Regions from separate parts of the Bacillus sp. DU-106 genome, predicted to be linked through region 1. Evidence: predicted binding sites of a transcription regulator. Region 1 holds the regulator's gene; each other region holds the start of a gene.

Region 1 (5,269 bases):
ACCTTCTTCGTTAACAACTTTAATACCTTTAAGTTCGTTTAACATATTTTGACGAAATCCTTTTAAATATTGTTCACGTAGCGATTGACGCTCACGTTGCTCTTCTTCAGTTAAACCTTCAGCTTTTGCTTTTTTCGCTAAGAAGTTAATGCGTTCAACGAGTTCGTGATTAATCATCTCGAATCCCCCTTCTAATCAAAACTGATTATTATCATACAATAGTTACTCTTCTTTATCAAGCAATTGCTTCGTATACTCTACATATCTACGATGTACAGTCGCCTTTGAAACATTATGACCAAATCCACGTAATGTTGCTGCAATTTCTTCAAACGTGAGTTCACTTTTTCGCAAACGTACAATTTCCTCAATTGGCACTTCTTTTTTCTCTCTTCCTACACTTAAATGACGATTTTTTAAATTTTTTTCTGGACGATAACCTTTTTCTACTGCACGTTGCATACCTCGTTTAATTTTCAAATTATGAATCTTTCTTTGATATTCTTCAACAATACCAATAATATCTAATACCATTGAATCAGAATCCGACAATTGTAATTCACCATTATGTGTATGCGTATATACTTTTATGCCTTCTTTATGTAAACAATGCATTAACGCGATCTTCGCATTTCCTCTACCAAGACGCGTTTCATCTTGTATAAGTAACACATCAATTTGTTCGTCTCGAATTGTATCCAACACCTCTAATATACCGTCACGTTCAATTGTATATCCACTAGCCTGCTCTTCAATCACCTTAGTAACATTCATTTGATAGCGCTCAGCTAAATGCAATAATTCATCTTTTTGACGTAATAATGATGTTTCTTGCGCTTCTTTCGTTGTACTCACACGTGCATAAATAATTGCATTCATTTTGAACCCCTCTTTCTCCCTATTATTTCCCTATAGTGTAACATAAATCCGCCATTTGTTCGAACTTATGTTTGTAGAATGTTTTTTCACATGTTATACTTATTAATAAGAAAAATGAAAGAAAACGAGGTGTTAGAAAACATGGAAAAGTTAACGAAACGCCAGCAAGACATTCTCGACTTTATTAAGCTAAAAGTACAAGAAAAAGGATATCCACCTTCCGTACGTGAAATTGGTCAAGCAGTCGGCCTCGCTTCTAGTTCTACAGTGCACGGACATTTATCACGATTAGAAGAAAAAGGATACATTCGACGCGATCCAACAAAACCACGTGCCATTGAAATTTTAGGTGAAGACCGAATGGATACGGAAACACAATCTGTTATTCAAGTTCCAATTGTCGGAAAAGTCACTGCTGGTTTACCAATTACAGCGGTCGAAAGCGTAGAAGAACATTTCCCACTTCCAGCTAGTATTGTTGCTGGAGCAGACCAAGTGTTCATGTTACGTATTTCTGGAGATAGTATGATTGAAGCTGGTATTTTCGATGGAGATTTAGTTGTTGTTCGCCAACAGCAGTCTGCATATAATGGTGAAATTGTAGTCGCTTTAACAGAGGATAACGAAGCAACAGTTAAACGTTTCTATAAAGAAAAAGACCATTTCCGTCTACAACCAGAAAACTCTTCATTAGAACCTATCATTTTAAAACAAGTGTCAGTTATCGGGAAAGTAATTGGCGTATATCGTGATTTACATTAAAAATAACAAAAAGAAGATAATTACCTTATTTATATACGGTAATTATCTTCTTTTTGTATTTTGATAGATTTCCATGCATTCTATTTCTTATTAACGAGTTTCAATCGTCACATCTCCCGCAGCCGTTTTACCGCTAATCTTTTTACTACCATTTCCAATTGTTACATTTTTATTTTCTTCATTAAAAATTGTTACATCTCCAGCAGCACTTTGCCCAGTAATTACCGCATCTTGTGGTGTTTCCGATAAAGTAATATCTATATCTCCCGCAGTTGAACTTGCTTCTAGATTATACTTAGAATCATGATCTTGAATATTTATTTCCCCACTTGTTGTTTTTGCGGTCACTTTCCCTAATACCTTCTTAAAGTTCACCTCACCAGCTTTTGTCGATCCCTCCACATTCTTAGCCGTTACTTGTTTCAACTCTACTTCTCCAGCAAGTGTCCTAACACTTACGCTATCACTTTTCACATCACTCATTTCGATTTGTCCAGCAGATGAATTTACTTTTACATCTTGGTAAGAGCGTTCGGGCACAAGGAGAGTCAATTTAGACGTTTGAAACCTAAAATCGTAAAAAGAAAAATCAAATGAAGCACCTTTTTCTCTTTCCCCAATAATTTTTAATGTGTCACCATCTTCTGCGATACGAATCTCTTGTTTACGTACATCTCCCGATTGCTTTACATAAAAAGAAGAGTCAGGAGATTTTTGGACAATAATATCCCCGGCATCTAACTTAACTTCTATATTTTTTAATGTTTCGTTTTTAATTACATTTTCTTTATCGCCTTTTTCAGCAGTTTGTACTGCTTTTTCATATGTTTGGGAAATTCCTATTACTCCAATAATGATACAAGCGATAGCGATTAAAAATAGTTTTTTCATCATTTACTCTCCTTTTATCATTTTGAAGTTCCATATTACATATCGTACACACAATCTCTTAAACCACTTTGTACTATAAAAAGCGATAATACATAAAAATAAACCTACCCCAACAAACGTTATACTAACGAAAAGATCCAACCATATAAAAGTACCCATAAATACTTTTCCAATAACGAAAAATGGTGTTACTACACTAGCAATACCACCGATCCAAAAAGAAAATATAAAAGCAATAATTGCGACTAACGGGCCTAACACAATAATAAAATTAAACAAACTAAGTCCAATCGCTGCCATAACAGCTCTTGTCACATTTGAAGTCGATGGATTTTTTTTCATTTCATCGAAGCGATACATCGCAAGTAATTCTTTCGCGATTACTTTCGGAGAACCAAGGCCCTGTATTATTTCCGATTCAGTTTTCCCCTCTTCTAGTCCAAACTGAAAGTGCTCTTCATAATCCAATAAAATATCTTGCCTCTCTTCCTCTGGTAACTTTCTAAGATAACTTGATAATTCTTTAAGAAACCCTTCTTTACTCATCCCATTCCACCCCTTCAACAATTTCTTGTACCCCTTTCGCAAAATCACGCCATTCTGTTACTAACAAATGAAATTGCGTCTCCCCTTGCTCTGTTAATTGATAATATTTACGAGGTGGCCCTTCCGTAGATTCCTTTAAATACGTTTGAAAATACCCTTCTTTCGTCAAACGACGTAATAAAGGGTATACTGATCCTTCCGATATTAAAAATTTATTAGAAATTTGCTGAACAAGTTCATAACCGTAACTATCTTTACGTTTTACAAGTGCTAATACACAAAGTTCAAGCACACCTTTTTTAAATTGAACGTTCAAGTGCCATCCTCCTTTCCTATCTTAGTACTGTTCAATACACGGTACCTGTTTTATCCATAATATACCACTTAGTATTGTTTATTGCAAGGTACTAAACTATATTTATTCCCTAAATTTAGAAAATGAACTAACGAAATCCTGAATAAGACTGCGTTATAACTAAGCATCATTACGTTAATATCATTGAGTGATAATCTGATTCACAAGCCACAAACTTATAGCCTTGCAGATGAGGACATAAAAATCATCGCTCGCGTTGTACAGGCAGTAAAGAATTATTAAGTTATAGCACAAGTGATTTAAAAAAGATAAAATCAATTCTTTTGAAAAGATTTTCTTAGTAACATGATTCAAAATAACCAAAAACAATCCATTATCTAGTAGTTAATATATCCAATAACTTCACTAAAAAAGCCCTGATACCGTAGTATCAAGGCTTTTTTAGTTCATAAATTATATAAAACTTACGTTTATCTGATAATGTTTTTCTATGATATCACTACTTGTTATTAATTATTGGCTTTTATGTGGTTGTTTTTCATTTTGCAACCACATAAAATTGTAATAATAGGGAATTAAAAAACCCTTGATACTAGTTGTATCAAGGGTTCAAGCCTCTTAGTATAGAGACATATATTGATCGCGTTCCCATTGGTGAACTTGTGTTCTAAAGATATCCCACTCAATCTCTTTCGCTTCGATGAAGTGCTCAAGTAAGTGTTCTCCTAGTGCACCGCATACTACTTCATTAGATTGTAATGTAACTAATGCTTGCGCTAATGTTGCTGGTAAGTCAACGATACCTGCTTCTTCGCGCTCTTCTTTTGTCATTACATAGATGTTACGATCTACTGCTGCTGGTGGAGTTAATTTGTTTTTAATTCCATCAAGACCTGCAGCTAATAATGTAGCCATTACTAAATATGGGTTTGCAGCTGGGTCAACACTACGCACTTCTACGCGTGTACTAATACCACGAGATGCAGGGATACGTACTAACGGACTACGGTTTTGTGCAGACCATGCTACGTAACAAGGCGCTTCATATCCAGGTACTAGACGTTTATATGAGTTTACAGTTGGGTTTGCTATCGCTGTAAATGCTGGTGCATGTTTTAAAATACCTGCGATGAAGTGACGAGCATCATCACTTAATTGTAAGTCACCGTTTGCATCAAAGAATACGTTCTCACCATTTTTAAATAATGATAAGTTACAGTGCATACCTGAACCGTTCACACCATATAGTGGTTTTGGCATAAACGTTGCGTGTAAACCATGTTTACGAGCAATTGTTTTTACAACAAGTTTGAATGTTTGAATGTCATCACATGAGCGAATTGCATTTGCATATTTAAAGTCAATTTCGTGCTGTCCTGGAGCAACCTCATGGTGAGATGCTTCAATTTCAAATCCCATTTCTTCAAGTTCAAGAACGATATCACGACGACAGTTTTCCCCTAGATCCATCGGCGCAAGGTCGAAGTATCCACCGTTATCGTTTAGTTCTAATGTTGGATTTCCTTTTTCATCAACCTTAAATAGGAAGAATTCTGGCTCTGGTCCAAGATTGAAGTCTGAAAATCCTAAAGCTTCCATTTCTTTTAACACACGTTTTAAGTTGTTACGTGGGTCTCCATCAAATGGAGTGCCATCTGCATTGTAAATATCACAGATTAGTCGAGCTACTTTACCTTTTTCAGCTGTCCAAGGGAAAATTACCCAAGTGTCTAAATCAGGATATAAATACATATCAGACTCTTCAATACGTACGAAACCTTCAATCGAAGATCCATCAAACATCATTTTGTTATCAAGAGCTTTCGTTAATTGTCTCACTGGAATCTCTACGTTTTTAATTACCCCTAAAAGGTC
Region 2 (5,269 bases), 2.6 Mb from region 1:
GTGTACATATTTTTGCAGTACGTTAAACTCTTGCTCACTTGCAATACTTGAACGCGCACTAAAGCTACCGTCTTTTTTCAGGCCAGCAGAAATAATATCTGAGCTTCCTGTTGAAAGTTTGTTATCCATTAAACGAACAACGTCAGCATCTCCTAATACGAGTCCTTTCATTTTAAATTTCTTTAAAATTTCTTTTTCAATTTCAGCTTCCGTTGCGTCACCTTTCATCTCAACGATTGGGTTATGAATATGGAAATACAATACACCAGCTGGTGATGCTGCGTGGCCTTTTTTCATCCACGTCTGTGCATTCGAAGTAACAACATCTAAATACGTTAACATTTGAAGTGCTAATCCGTAATACACTTCCGTTAAATCTAACGCTTTTGAACTTGATTTATAATCAATAATACGTAAGAACGTCCCGTTTTCATCTTCTGCCTTATCAACACGGTCAATACGGCCGACTACTTCCATCTTTACACCATTTGGTAATGAGAATTCCATCGGCGGAAGTGACCCTGTACCTCCCATACCGAACGGCACCTCTAAATCAACTGGTACGAATCCGCTTGACTTCGCATGTTCACGAAGAATGATTGACGTACGGAAAATGATTTGTTGTAGTTTTTGTTTTAAATAGAAATGACGGTTTGAACTTAATAAAATTTGTCGTTGTAATAACGGCGCAATTTCTTCTATTACTAAAACAGAAAGATGCTCACACTCTTTTATGGATAAATCCGCCCAAGTGCGGTTTTCACGCAATAACTTGTCCGCAATTTTCTTTAATGCCGCATGGAATAATTCGCCGATGTCTGGCGCATCAAGCTTGAAAATATCACGCTCTCTAAGCGATAAACCGTGCTGCGCAAAATGAGCGTATGCACAACGATTAAATAGTTCCATACGAGAGACGCTTCCTTTAATTATATCTCCGTATAAATCTCTACTTACTGCTGTACTTAGTTTCTTCGCACGATTTCGATAGAATAAACTTGATAAGACGCGGCTACTTTTTTGTTTCCATTCATCTGAAGTTACGTAGAAATTATATACGTCCCACCAAAAGTCTAAATTCCCTTCAAATCCGTATCGCTTCCACGTTTGTAGTTGCTGCATAACGTAAGATAACGTTACTTCTGGCGTTGCTACATATGAAATTTGTTCTGAACGTGATAAATCATTTACGTCATTCGTAATAAATGAATCTTTCACATTAGGGAACATTCTTTTTATTTTCTTAATAAAGCTAGACGCAAGTAACGTCTTTCCTTCTTCATCTGCAAGCGGGCATGAAATGTATAACTTCTCAGATGCTCTCGTTACCATTTGATACATAACGAACTGTTCTTCTAACAAAGTTTGTCTCGTCGTTGGCGCTAATTCAATCCCTGCCGCACCAAGAACTTCTCTTTCCTCATCAGAAAGCATACCTTCATCCATAGGTGCTGCTGGAATGACACCCTCATTTACACCTATAATAAACGTTGCTCTCACATCAGATAATCTGGAGTGATCAATATTAGCAATTAACACTTGGTCTAATGACGGCGGAATGTTAGCAAATTGAAGTGCCTCAAGACCAGTCGACATAACGTCAGTAAACATAGAAAGAGACATTTTCTCTTCCCCAAGCATCTCTACAAATGTATCAAGAAGGCTCATTACTTCTTCCCATACTTGTTCATGATCTGTCGCAAATAAGAAATCTCCACTTTCTTCTGCACGTATACGTAATTCTTCTAGTTTTTTCGGAACATCCAGTTCTTCTAAAAACAAGTAAACTGCTTCACACATTTGCATAACTGTTCCTGCACGCTTTAACCTTTTTTGCATGCGAATAACAGGTGTTCTTACAACGTCACGTAGCCTATTTATTTTCTCTTCCATTTCACGTTCACTGTCTGTAATCATCCCGTTCGTATCATCAAGAGAACGATAACGGCGATACATCCATGGATCTTCAGCAGTCCATCTCTTTCCTTGTACACCGTACGCTAAACAGTAATTTTCAAATTCATCCATTTCTTCACGCATCGTTTCTTTTCTTACGTCTAATGGATATAAAAGCTCTGTTTTCACGCAGCGGAACACCGCATCATAACGCCAATTCCCACTAATAATCTCGAGTGCAGAACGAATACATTCTACCAATGGGTGGTGTGACATTGGGCGCTTTTCATCGATGAAGTGCGGGATATTGTAATCTGTAAATAACGTTCGCATCACATCGTAATAACTTTCCCCATTACGAAGAAGCACTGCAATATCTCGGTAACGATATTTTTCATCCGCAACAAGTTTACGAATTTCACGAGCAACACCTTCTACCTCCGCTCGTAAATTCGCAGCTGTACTAATCGTTACACTCGCTTCACCGTTAAATTTTTCATTCGGACGCGCTTCATAATGAGCTTCTAAATGCGCTAATGCCGGAGAATGAAAACGCGGCTGTTCCATAAGTGGAATTGTTTTTTCAATTTCTATTTTCTCTTCACGCGCTACTTGTTTTATTTTTTCATACGTTAACGTCGTTTCATAAAATAAATCGAGTTCATTTACTGGCTGTGCTAACGTTTTTTCATCTATCGTTAACGTGATCGTAACTCTCGCTCCGCAAATCATAAGCTGTCTTACAATCTCTAACTCTTGCGGGGAGAATGAATGAAATCCGTCTATATAAATTTCCGCACCATTTACATATTCAGACTGCGGAAGCTTTTCCACTAGCAATTGCAGGTAGTCTTCTGAATCTAAATATTTTCCAATTAAAGCACGTTCAAAATCATCGTATAACAGCTGTAAATCATACACTTTATTCGCTAGTAACTTTTGTTCGGCACTGCTACTATGCGCATCTAATTGTTGCCACATTTCATATACGTTAGATGGCGTTACATTGTAACGTTTAAACTCTGCAATCATACTACCAAGATGTTCAAAGAAACCGTTTTGCTCCGCTGCTTTTTGGAACACCAATAATCCATCTTTACGAGACTCTACAATTTTACGGAGTAACATATGTACACCAGCTTCATCAATATGAAGACGACTCGCTCCGCCAACTTCTTGCAGTACCTTCCACGCTAATCGTGAAAAACTAAAAACTTGTGCCCGAATAGAACCTCTTACATCCTCACTTCCAATTAACGCCTGCTGCGTCTGGAATGTCATCTGTTCTGGCACAAGATATAATATTGTTTTCCCTCTCGGGCGTTGTTTTAACTCTTCTTGCACTTCGCGTAAACAAAGTGTACTTTTTCCACTTCCCGCTCTACCAATCACAAATCGAAGTGACATGTAACCCCACCTTTCACTTACATAACGAACGTTAGTTTGCTACTATAATTGTATTATAGGACACGAAAAAAGACAAACTGAGTTGTTTGCCTTTTTCTATACTTCTATCTATTATATCAACCTTTTGAAAAATTCGTTTGCACCTCTTGAATTGGCCAATATCGCAAATCAACTTTACCGACGACTGTATCAGCTTTTACAAAGCCAAAGTGTCTACTATCCCAGCTCCCGAGCCGGTTATCACCTACTACAAAAATAAACCCAGGTGGCACCAGTTTTTCTTTCGTTAACTCTTCTAATGTAAAGTCGCCTGTTAGTTGCCTTCCGTTTATCTCTTTCTTATACTTCTCTAAATACGGCTCATCAATAAATTGACCGTTTATATATAACTTATCCTGCTTATATTCAATATGATCTCCAGGTAAACCGATAATCCGCTTTACATAGTCCTCTTTTTTATTCGCATGAAATACCACAACGTCAAATCTGTTCAAGTCCCCAACTTGATAACTCACCTTATTTACAACTAGCATATTGCCATCTTGCAATGTCGGCATCATTGACTTCCCCTCTACAACATACGTTGAAAAGAAAAACGTTCGAAAAAATACAGCTAATAATACACCAATTAAAATTGTTCGTATCCACTCCATGCCTTCTTTTTTCAAAGTTTTCTTCATCTGCTTCTCCCCTTATCCTTTAATACTGAAGCTTTCCTTTACAAAGAAGACTATTCTTAATGTAGTTCTAACTTTACTTCGATTTTCTTACCGACATACCATAAAATAAAAATACCAATCGCTACAATAACTGATTTCACCGGATTATGAATAAATGACATTAAATCATGACCGATATACGTTAAAATAAAAATCATCACAAGTTTTCCGAATGCTAACGCTAGACCAAACTGTTTTACACTAATTCGGGATAAACCAGCGACAACATTTATGAGCGCTGACGGTGTAAACGGAAAACAAAATATAACAAAAATCGGTGCGAATCCTTTCCTTTCAATCCACCCCATTGCTTTTCGTACTCTCTCATGCTTATTTACAAACGAAAAGAAACGACTGCGACCAAAATGGCGGATGATGAAAAAGACAAGTAATGCACCCATTACTGATCCAAGCCATGAATAAAGAAAACCGAGCCAAAAGCCAAATGCAACAGCATTCGCCAGTACAAATACGATAAGCGGTAATGCTGGAATCAACGCCTCTATCATCGGTAAACCAATACCAAGAAGTGGTCCGAACGCTTTATAACTCTCAACAATATGATCCATATTTTCTGGTGAAAAATACTCTTTGATTGTCTGAAAATCCATTCTACACTTTACCCCTTTACTCTAAATACTATCCCTACTGTATCATTGCTTATATGAAAGAGGAAATGGTAGATACGACATATGGAGATGTATTTATTAAAGTTTCCATATCTTTCATAAGAATTCCTTCATTATTTAGCTATGATAATCTATCAATATTCGACAGGACGTGTCATTCGTTTTGTTATTTAGATTGTTTTTTTGATTTTTTCGGTAAATGAAATTACAATGGTGATTTTCTAAATATAACAATTACAACTCGGTTTTTCTAATATATCGCCTTACCTACAAAGACTGATAAAGTGAAACTTTAATCAGTGGGGATTTTGTTGATCCCCCGCTTAACTTCTTTGCTTTCGCTGAATTTTGAGGCGGGGGTCTTACTGCCCACAAATAACAGGATAAACAAAAAAGAATGGGGATTCCCCCATCCTTTCACACTTCGCCTTCCTTCACAAAATACACACTCTCATAAGCGGGTCTTAATGTTGATTCCTCTTTTTTATCAACCTCTTTAAAACAAGGATTCCCTTGTTTTTTCCTACGATCTTCATATTCAGTACGTAATTTCGCTGTACGATTTTGTTGATTTTCAAAACTAGTTTTTGATATCTCTAATTTCACAGCAAAGCCATT
Region 3 (5,269 bases), 1.4 Mb from region 1:
TAATGCAGAAGTGTTTAGAAATGGCCAATGGTGATGAAGCGTTTTTAGATAAGTTATGGGAAGTTAGAAAATCGAAGGAAGATTCACAGAAAATGAGCATGTATCCAATTGAAGAAGAACTTTTAGTGTATATGGATGAGGCTTTTCGTATTTATGATGAAAGGGAGAAGGATAAATGAGCATACTCGCAGAATATCGTTGGTATTTTTTAATTGGGGCAGAAATTGTATTTTGGTTATCAGCTATCGGTTTCTTTTTACTTCGCTACGGATTCCGTTTGAAAAAGGCGAGTTTTATTATGGGAATTGTACTCCTCGTAAATGAAGTGTTTATTTTAACTTTAGGAGTAGTGGACTATTATCAAACAGGAAAGTTCTCTAACTTTCAAATTATTACTGTAATTATTTTATTGTATGCAGTTTTCTACGGGAAAAAGGATTTGAAGAAGCTTGATATATTTGCACAAAAATCAGTTGCGAAATGGCGTAATGAACCGGCGCCTATTATTGAAGAACAGGTAGAATTAATAGGCATGGCCTATGCAAAGCAGGAAATAAAAAATTGGGTATTACATCTTGTTTTATTCGTTGGTGTGCACATATTCTTTTTCTTCGCGTATGGATTTATTCCATTTGAACAATGGGGTAATTGGTTAGAATCGGGAATCGTTTTAAATAAAGCTGCAAGTCGCGTGAGCCAAGTGTGGGCGATTGTATTTTTAGTTGATACAGCAATTTCATTTTCATATGTGATTTTTCCGAAGAAGGAGAAAGGAAAAGAAAAGCTACTTTCATAGTTGAAAGTAGCTTTTCTGGTATACAAATAATTTTTATAGGAGAGGATGACAATAGAAAAAAGAATCAGCTGTATATGTCTATTTCTCTTTAGTTTAGTAGCATGTTCACCATCTAGCACTACAATTGATAAGAAGAATGATGTCATTGTAAAGGGAGTAGGAACTTCCAATCTAGATAAATTCGAACAGTTCGTTATGAACGTTGATCAAGGGGAAGTTGATAAAATAAGAATTGTACAGTATACCGATGAAGGTGACCCGGTTTTTCAAACGTTAGAGCATAGTGGGAAAGATATCCTTTATGTGTTAGATAGTAGACAAGACAAGTTTGCTGGTGACCATAAAGGATTACATAAAGATAGTTATAAAAGTATTGTTAAAGAGCAGCGCGAATCAGAAAGTACTTATCGGTTAACAGATTGTACGAATGAAGATGGACGCAATGGATATGACTTATTATATGTATCAAAAAAATAGAGTTAGTAGAGGAAGGAAGTATTTACTCCTTCCTTTTTCTATGTGTATATTGTCGAAAACTTTACCGAATATCTGTTCGTTTTTTTAGGTTTTTTATAGGTATTCGTGGTAAAATAATAATACAGATTTTTATGAGGAGGTCGGATTTTCTTGGAACGTCAATTTGAAATTGTCTCAGCGTATTCCCCGCAAGGTGATCAGCCGGTAGCTATAGAGAAGCTTGTAGAGGGAATTAATAGTGGAAAGAAAAAGCAAGTGTTGCTTGGAGCAACAGGAACGGGTAAGACATTTACGATTTCAAATGTCATTAAAGAAGTGCAAAAGCCAACACTTGTTATGGCTCATAATAAAACGTTAGCAGGGCAGTTATATAGTGAGTTGAAAGACTTTTTCCCGAATAATGCAGTTGAATATTTTGTTAGTTACTACGATTATTATCAGCCAGAAGCGTATGTACCACAAACAGATACGTTTATTGAAAAAGATGCGCAGATTAATGATGAAATTGATAAATTGCGTCACTCGGCAACGTCTGCATTATTTGAACGGGACGATGTAATTATTGTTGCGAGTGTTTCTTGTATATATGGCTTAGGTTCTCCAGAAGAATACCGCGAGCTAGTTGTTTCGCTTCGAGTTGGTATGGAAAAAGACCGTAATCAATTGCTTCGTGAACTTGTTGATGTACAGTATGGACGTAATGATATTGATTTCAAGCGTGGTACATTCCGTGTGCGAGGAGATGTAGTTGAAATCTTCCCGGCATCACTTGATGAGCATTGTATTCGAATCGAATTTTTCGGTGATGAAATAGATCGTATTCGTGAAGTAAATGCGTTAACAGGTGAAGTATTAGCAGAACGTGAGCATGTAGCAATCTTCCCAGCATCTCACTTCGTTACACGTGAAGAAAAGATGAAGGTCGCTATTGAAAATATCGAAAAAGAATTAGAAGAGCGTTTAAAGGAATTAAATGAAAACGGCAAGTTGTTAGAAGCGCAGCGTATAGAACAGCGTACACGTTATGATTTAGAAATGATGCGCGAGATGGGATTTTGTTCAGGTATTGAAAACTACTCCCGTCATTTAACACTTCGTCCAGCGGGGGCAACGCCGTATACGCTATTAGACTATTTCCCGAAAGATTTCTTAATCGTTATGGATGAATCGCACGTATCAGTACCGCAAGTAAGAGCGATGTATAACGGGGACCAAGCGCGTAAGCAAGTGCTTGTGGATCATGGATTCCGTCTGCCGTCAGCTTTAGATAATAGACCGCTCACATTCGATGAGTTTGAAGAGAAAACGAATCAAGTTATTTATGTTTCAGCAACGCCAGGACCGTATGAGTTAGAGCAGTCGCCAGAAGTAATAGAACAAATTATTCGTCCAACAGGGCTTTTAGATCCACCAATTGATATACGACCAATTGAAGGGCAAATTGACGATTTATTAGGAGAGATTCAAGATCGTATTGCAAAAAATGAACGTGTATTAATTACGACTTTAACGAAGAAAATGTCAGAGGATTTAACGGATTACTTAAAAGATGTAGGAATTAAAGTTAACTATCTTCACTCTGAAATTAAAACGTTAGAACGTATTGAAATTATCCGCGATCTTCGCCTCGGTAAATTTGATGTACTTGTCGGCATTAACTTATTGCGAGAAGGATTAGATATTCCGGAAGTATCACTTGTAGCTATTTTAGATGCTGATAAGGAAGGGTTCTTGCGTTCAGAACGTTCATTAATTCAAACAATCGGTCGTGCCGCGCGTAATGAAAACGGCCGCGTTATTATGTATGCAGATCGTATAACGAAATCTATGGGAATTGCGATTGAAGAAACGAAGCGTCGTCGTAGTATACAAGAAGCTTACAATGAAGAGCATGGTATTACGCCGAAAACGATTCAAAAAGGCGTTCGTGATGTTATCCGTGCAACGACAGCTGCTGAAGAGACAGAAACATACGAAGCAACTCCTGCTAAGAAAATGACGAAAAAAGAGCGCGAAAAGACAATTGCGAAGATGGAAGCAGAGATGAAAGAAGCAGCAAAAGCGTTAGACTTCGAGCGTGCAGCTGAACTAAGAGATTTACTATTAGAATTAAAAGCGGAAGGGTGAAAAAAGTGAGTAAGAGCAAGGATTTTATCGTTGTAAAAGGTGCTAGAGCACATAACTTAAAAAATATTGATGTAACCATTCCGAGAAATCAGCTTGTCGTTGTAACGGGATTGTCTGGTTCGGGGAAATCATCATTAGCATTTGATACGATTTATGCAGAAGGGCAGCGCAGATACGTAGAATCGTTATCTGCGTATGCGCGCCAGTTTTTAGGACAAATGGATAAGCCGGATGTGGACACGATTGAAGGATTGTCACCAGCAATTTCAATCGATCAAAAAACGACGAGTCGTAACCCACGTTCAACTGTCGGAACGGTAACGGAGATTTATGATTACTTACGTTTATTATTTGCACGAATTGGTACGCCAATTTGTCCGAATCATGGCATTGAAATTACGTCACAAACAGTAGAGCAGATGGTAGACCGCGTTCTTGAATATCCTGAACGTACGAAATTACAAGTGTTAGCGCCTATCGTTTCTGGGCGTAAAGGTGCGCATGTAAAAGTACTTGAAGATATTAAGAAGCAAGGATATGTTCGTGTTCGCGTTGACGGTGAAATGCTTGATGTATCTGAAGATATTGCGTTAGATAAAAACAAGAAGCATTCCATTGAAGTTGTAATTGACCGTATTGTTGTAAAAGAAGGAATCGCAAGCCGTCTTGCTGATTCACTTGAAAGTGCATTAAAGCTTGGCGGGGGACGAGTGTTAATCGATGTTATGGGAGAAGAGGAACTTCTGTTTAGCGAACATCACGCTTGTCCGCATTGTGGTTTTTCAATTGGAGAATTAGAGCCGCGTATGTTCTCATTCAATAGTCCGTTCGGAGCATGTCCTTCTTGTGATGGACTTGGTTCAAAGCTAGAGGTAGATTTAGAGCTTGTTATTCCTAACTGGGATTTATCATTAAATGAACATGCGATTGCGCCTTGGGAACCAACAAGTTCACAATATTACCCACAACTTTTACAATCTGTATGTAATCATTACGGCGTTGATATGGATGTGCCTGTAAAAAATATACCGAAAGATTTATTTGATAAAGTGTTGTACGGAAGCGGGGAAGAGAAAGTTTATTTCCGCTATGTAAATGAATTTGGTCAAGTAAAGGAAAATGAGATTTTATTTGAAGGTGTTATTCCAAACATTGAACGTCGTTATCGTGAAACGAGTTCCGATTACATTCGTGAGCAAATGGAAAAGTATATGGCAGAACAAGCTTGTCCAAAGTGTAAAGGTGGACGCTTAAAGCCTGAGAGTTTAGCTGTATTTGTTGGCAATAAAACGATTGCTGACGTAACGAAGTATTCAGTTCAAGAAGTACAAGAATTCTTCTCGAATGTAGAGCTAACGGAGAAGCAACAAAAAATAGCTCATTTAATTTTAAGAGAAATTCAGGAGCGCGTTGGGTTCTTAGTGAACGTTGGTTTAGATTATTTAACGTTAAGTCGTGCCGCAGGAACTTTATCAGGTGGTGAGGCGCAGCGTATTCGTTTAGCGACGCAAATTGGTTCTCGTCTAACTGGCGTACTTTATATTCTTGATGAGCCTTCAATTGGTTTACACCAGCGTGATAACGATCGTCTTATTCGTACATTGCAAGAAATGCGCGATTTAGGTAATACGTTAATCGTTGTTGAACATGATGAAGATACGATGATGGCTGCTGACTATTTACTTGATATAGGGCCTGGTGCAGGTATTCACGGTGGACAGGTCGTTTCAGCGGGGACGCCGGCTGAAGTTATGCAAGATGAGAATTCATTAACAGGGAAGTATTTAAGTGGTAAAGAGTTTATTCCAGTTCCACTTGAAAGACGTAAAGGTGATGGACGTAAAGTAGAGATTGTCGGCGCAAAAGAGA

What was found. Region 1 encodes LexA, which represses DNA repair genes until DNA is damaged. Its sites were predicted from a motif close to CGAACATATGTTCG; they were not measured.
Region 2: a site for LexA is predicted at 3,329-3,342, ahead of addB (helicase-exonuclease AddAB subunit AddB). Genes of this name have one in related genera too.
Region 3: a site for LexA is predicted at 1,339-1,352, ahead of uvrB (excinuclease ABC subunit B). Genes of this name have one in related genera too.

The regions. Positions count from the first base shown of each region.
Region 1 is NZ_CP026607.1:3,703,419-3,708,687, forward strand. Features, by position in the region: gene C3Y97_RS18695 (DUF896 domain-containing protein) at 1-177, opposite strand, end outside; gene C3Y97_RS18700 (YneB family resolvase-like protein) at 223-879, opposite strand; gene lexA (transcriptional repressor LexA) at 1,021-1,641, shown strand; gene C3Y97_RS18710 (DUF4097 family beta strand repeat-containing protein) at 1,732-2,535, opposite strand; gene C3Y97_RS18715 (DUF1700 domain-containing protein) at 2,536-3,078, opposite strand; gene C3Y97_RS18720 (PadR family transcriptional regulator) at 3,071-3,394, opposite strand; partial or broken gene C3Y97_RS28495 (LexA family protein) at 3,557-3,676, shown strand; gene glnA (type I glutamate--ammonia ligase) at 4,013-5,269, opposite strand, start outside.
Region 2 is NZ_CP026607.1:1,113,805-1,119,073, reverse strand. Features, by position in the region: gene addB (helicase-exonuclease AddAB subunit AddB) at 1-3,303, opposite strand, end outside; gene lepB (signal peptidase I) at 3,420-3,983, opposite strand; gene C3Y97_RS05755 (TVP38/TMEM64 family protein) at 4,040-4,633, opposite strand; gene C3Y97_RS05750 (competence protein ComK) at 5,069-5,269, opposite strand, start outside.
Region 3 is NZ_CP026607.1:5,065,286-5,070,554, reverse strand. Features, by position in the region: gene C3Y97_RS26025 (MerR family transcriptional regulator) at 1-179, shown strand, start outside; gene C3Y97_RS26020 (hypothetical protein) at 176-796, shown strand; gene C3Y97_RS26015 (DUF4362 domain-containing protein) at 842-1,273, shown strand; gene uvrB (excinuclease ABC subunit B) at 1,424-3,400, shown strand; gene uvrA (excinuclease ABC subunit UvrA) at 3,406-5,269, shown strand, end outside.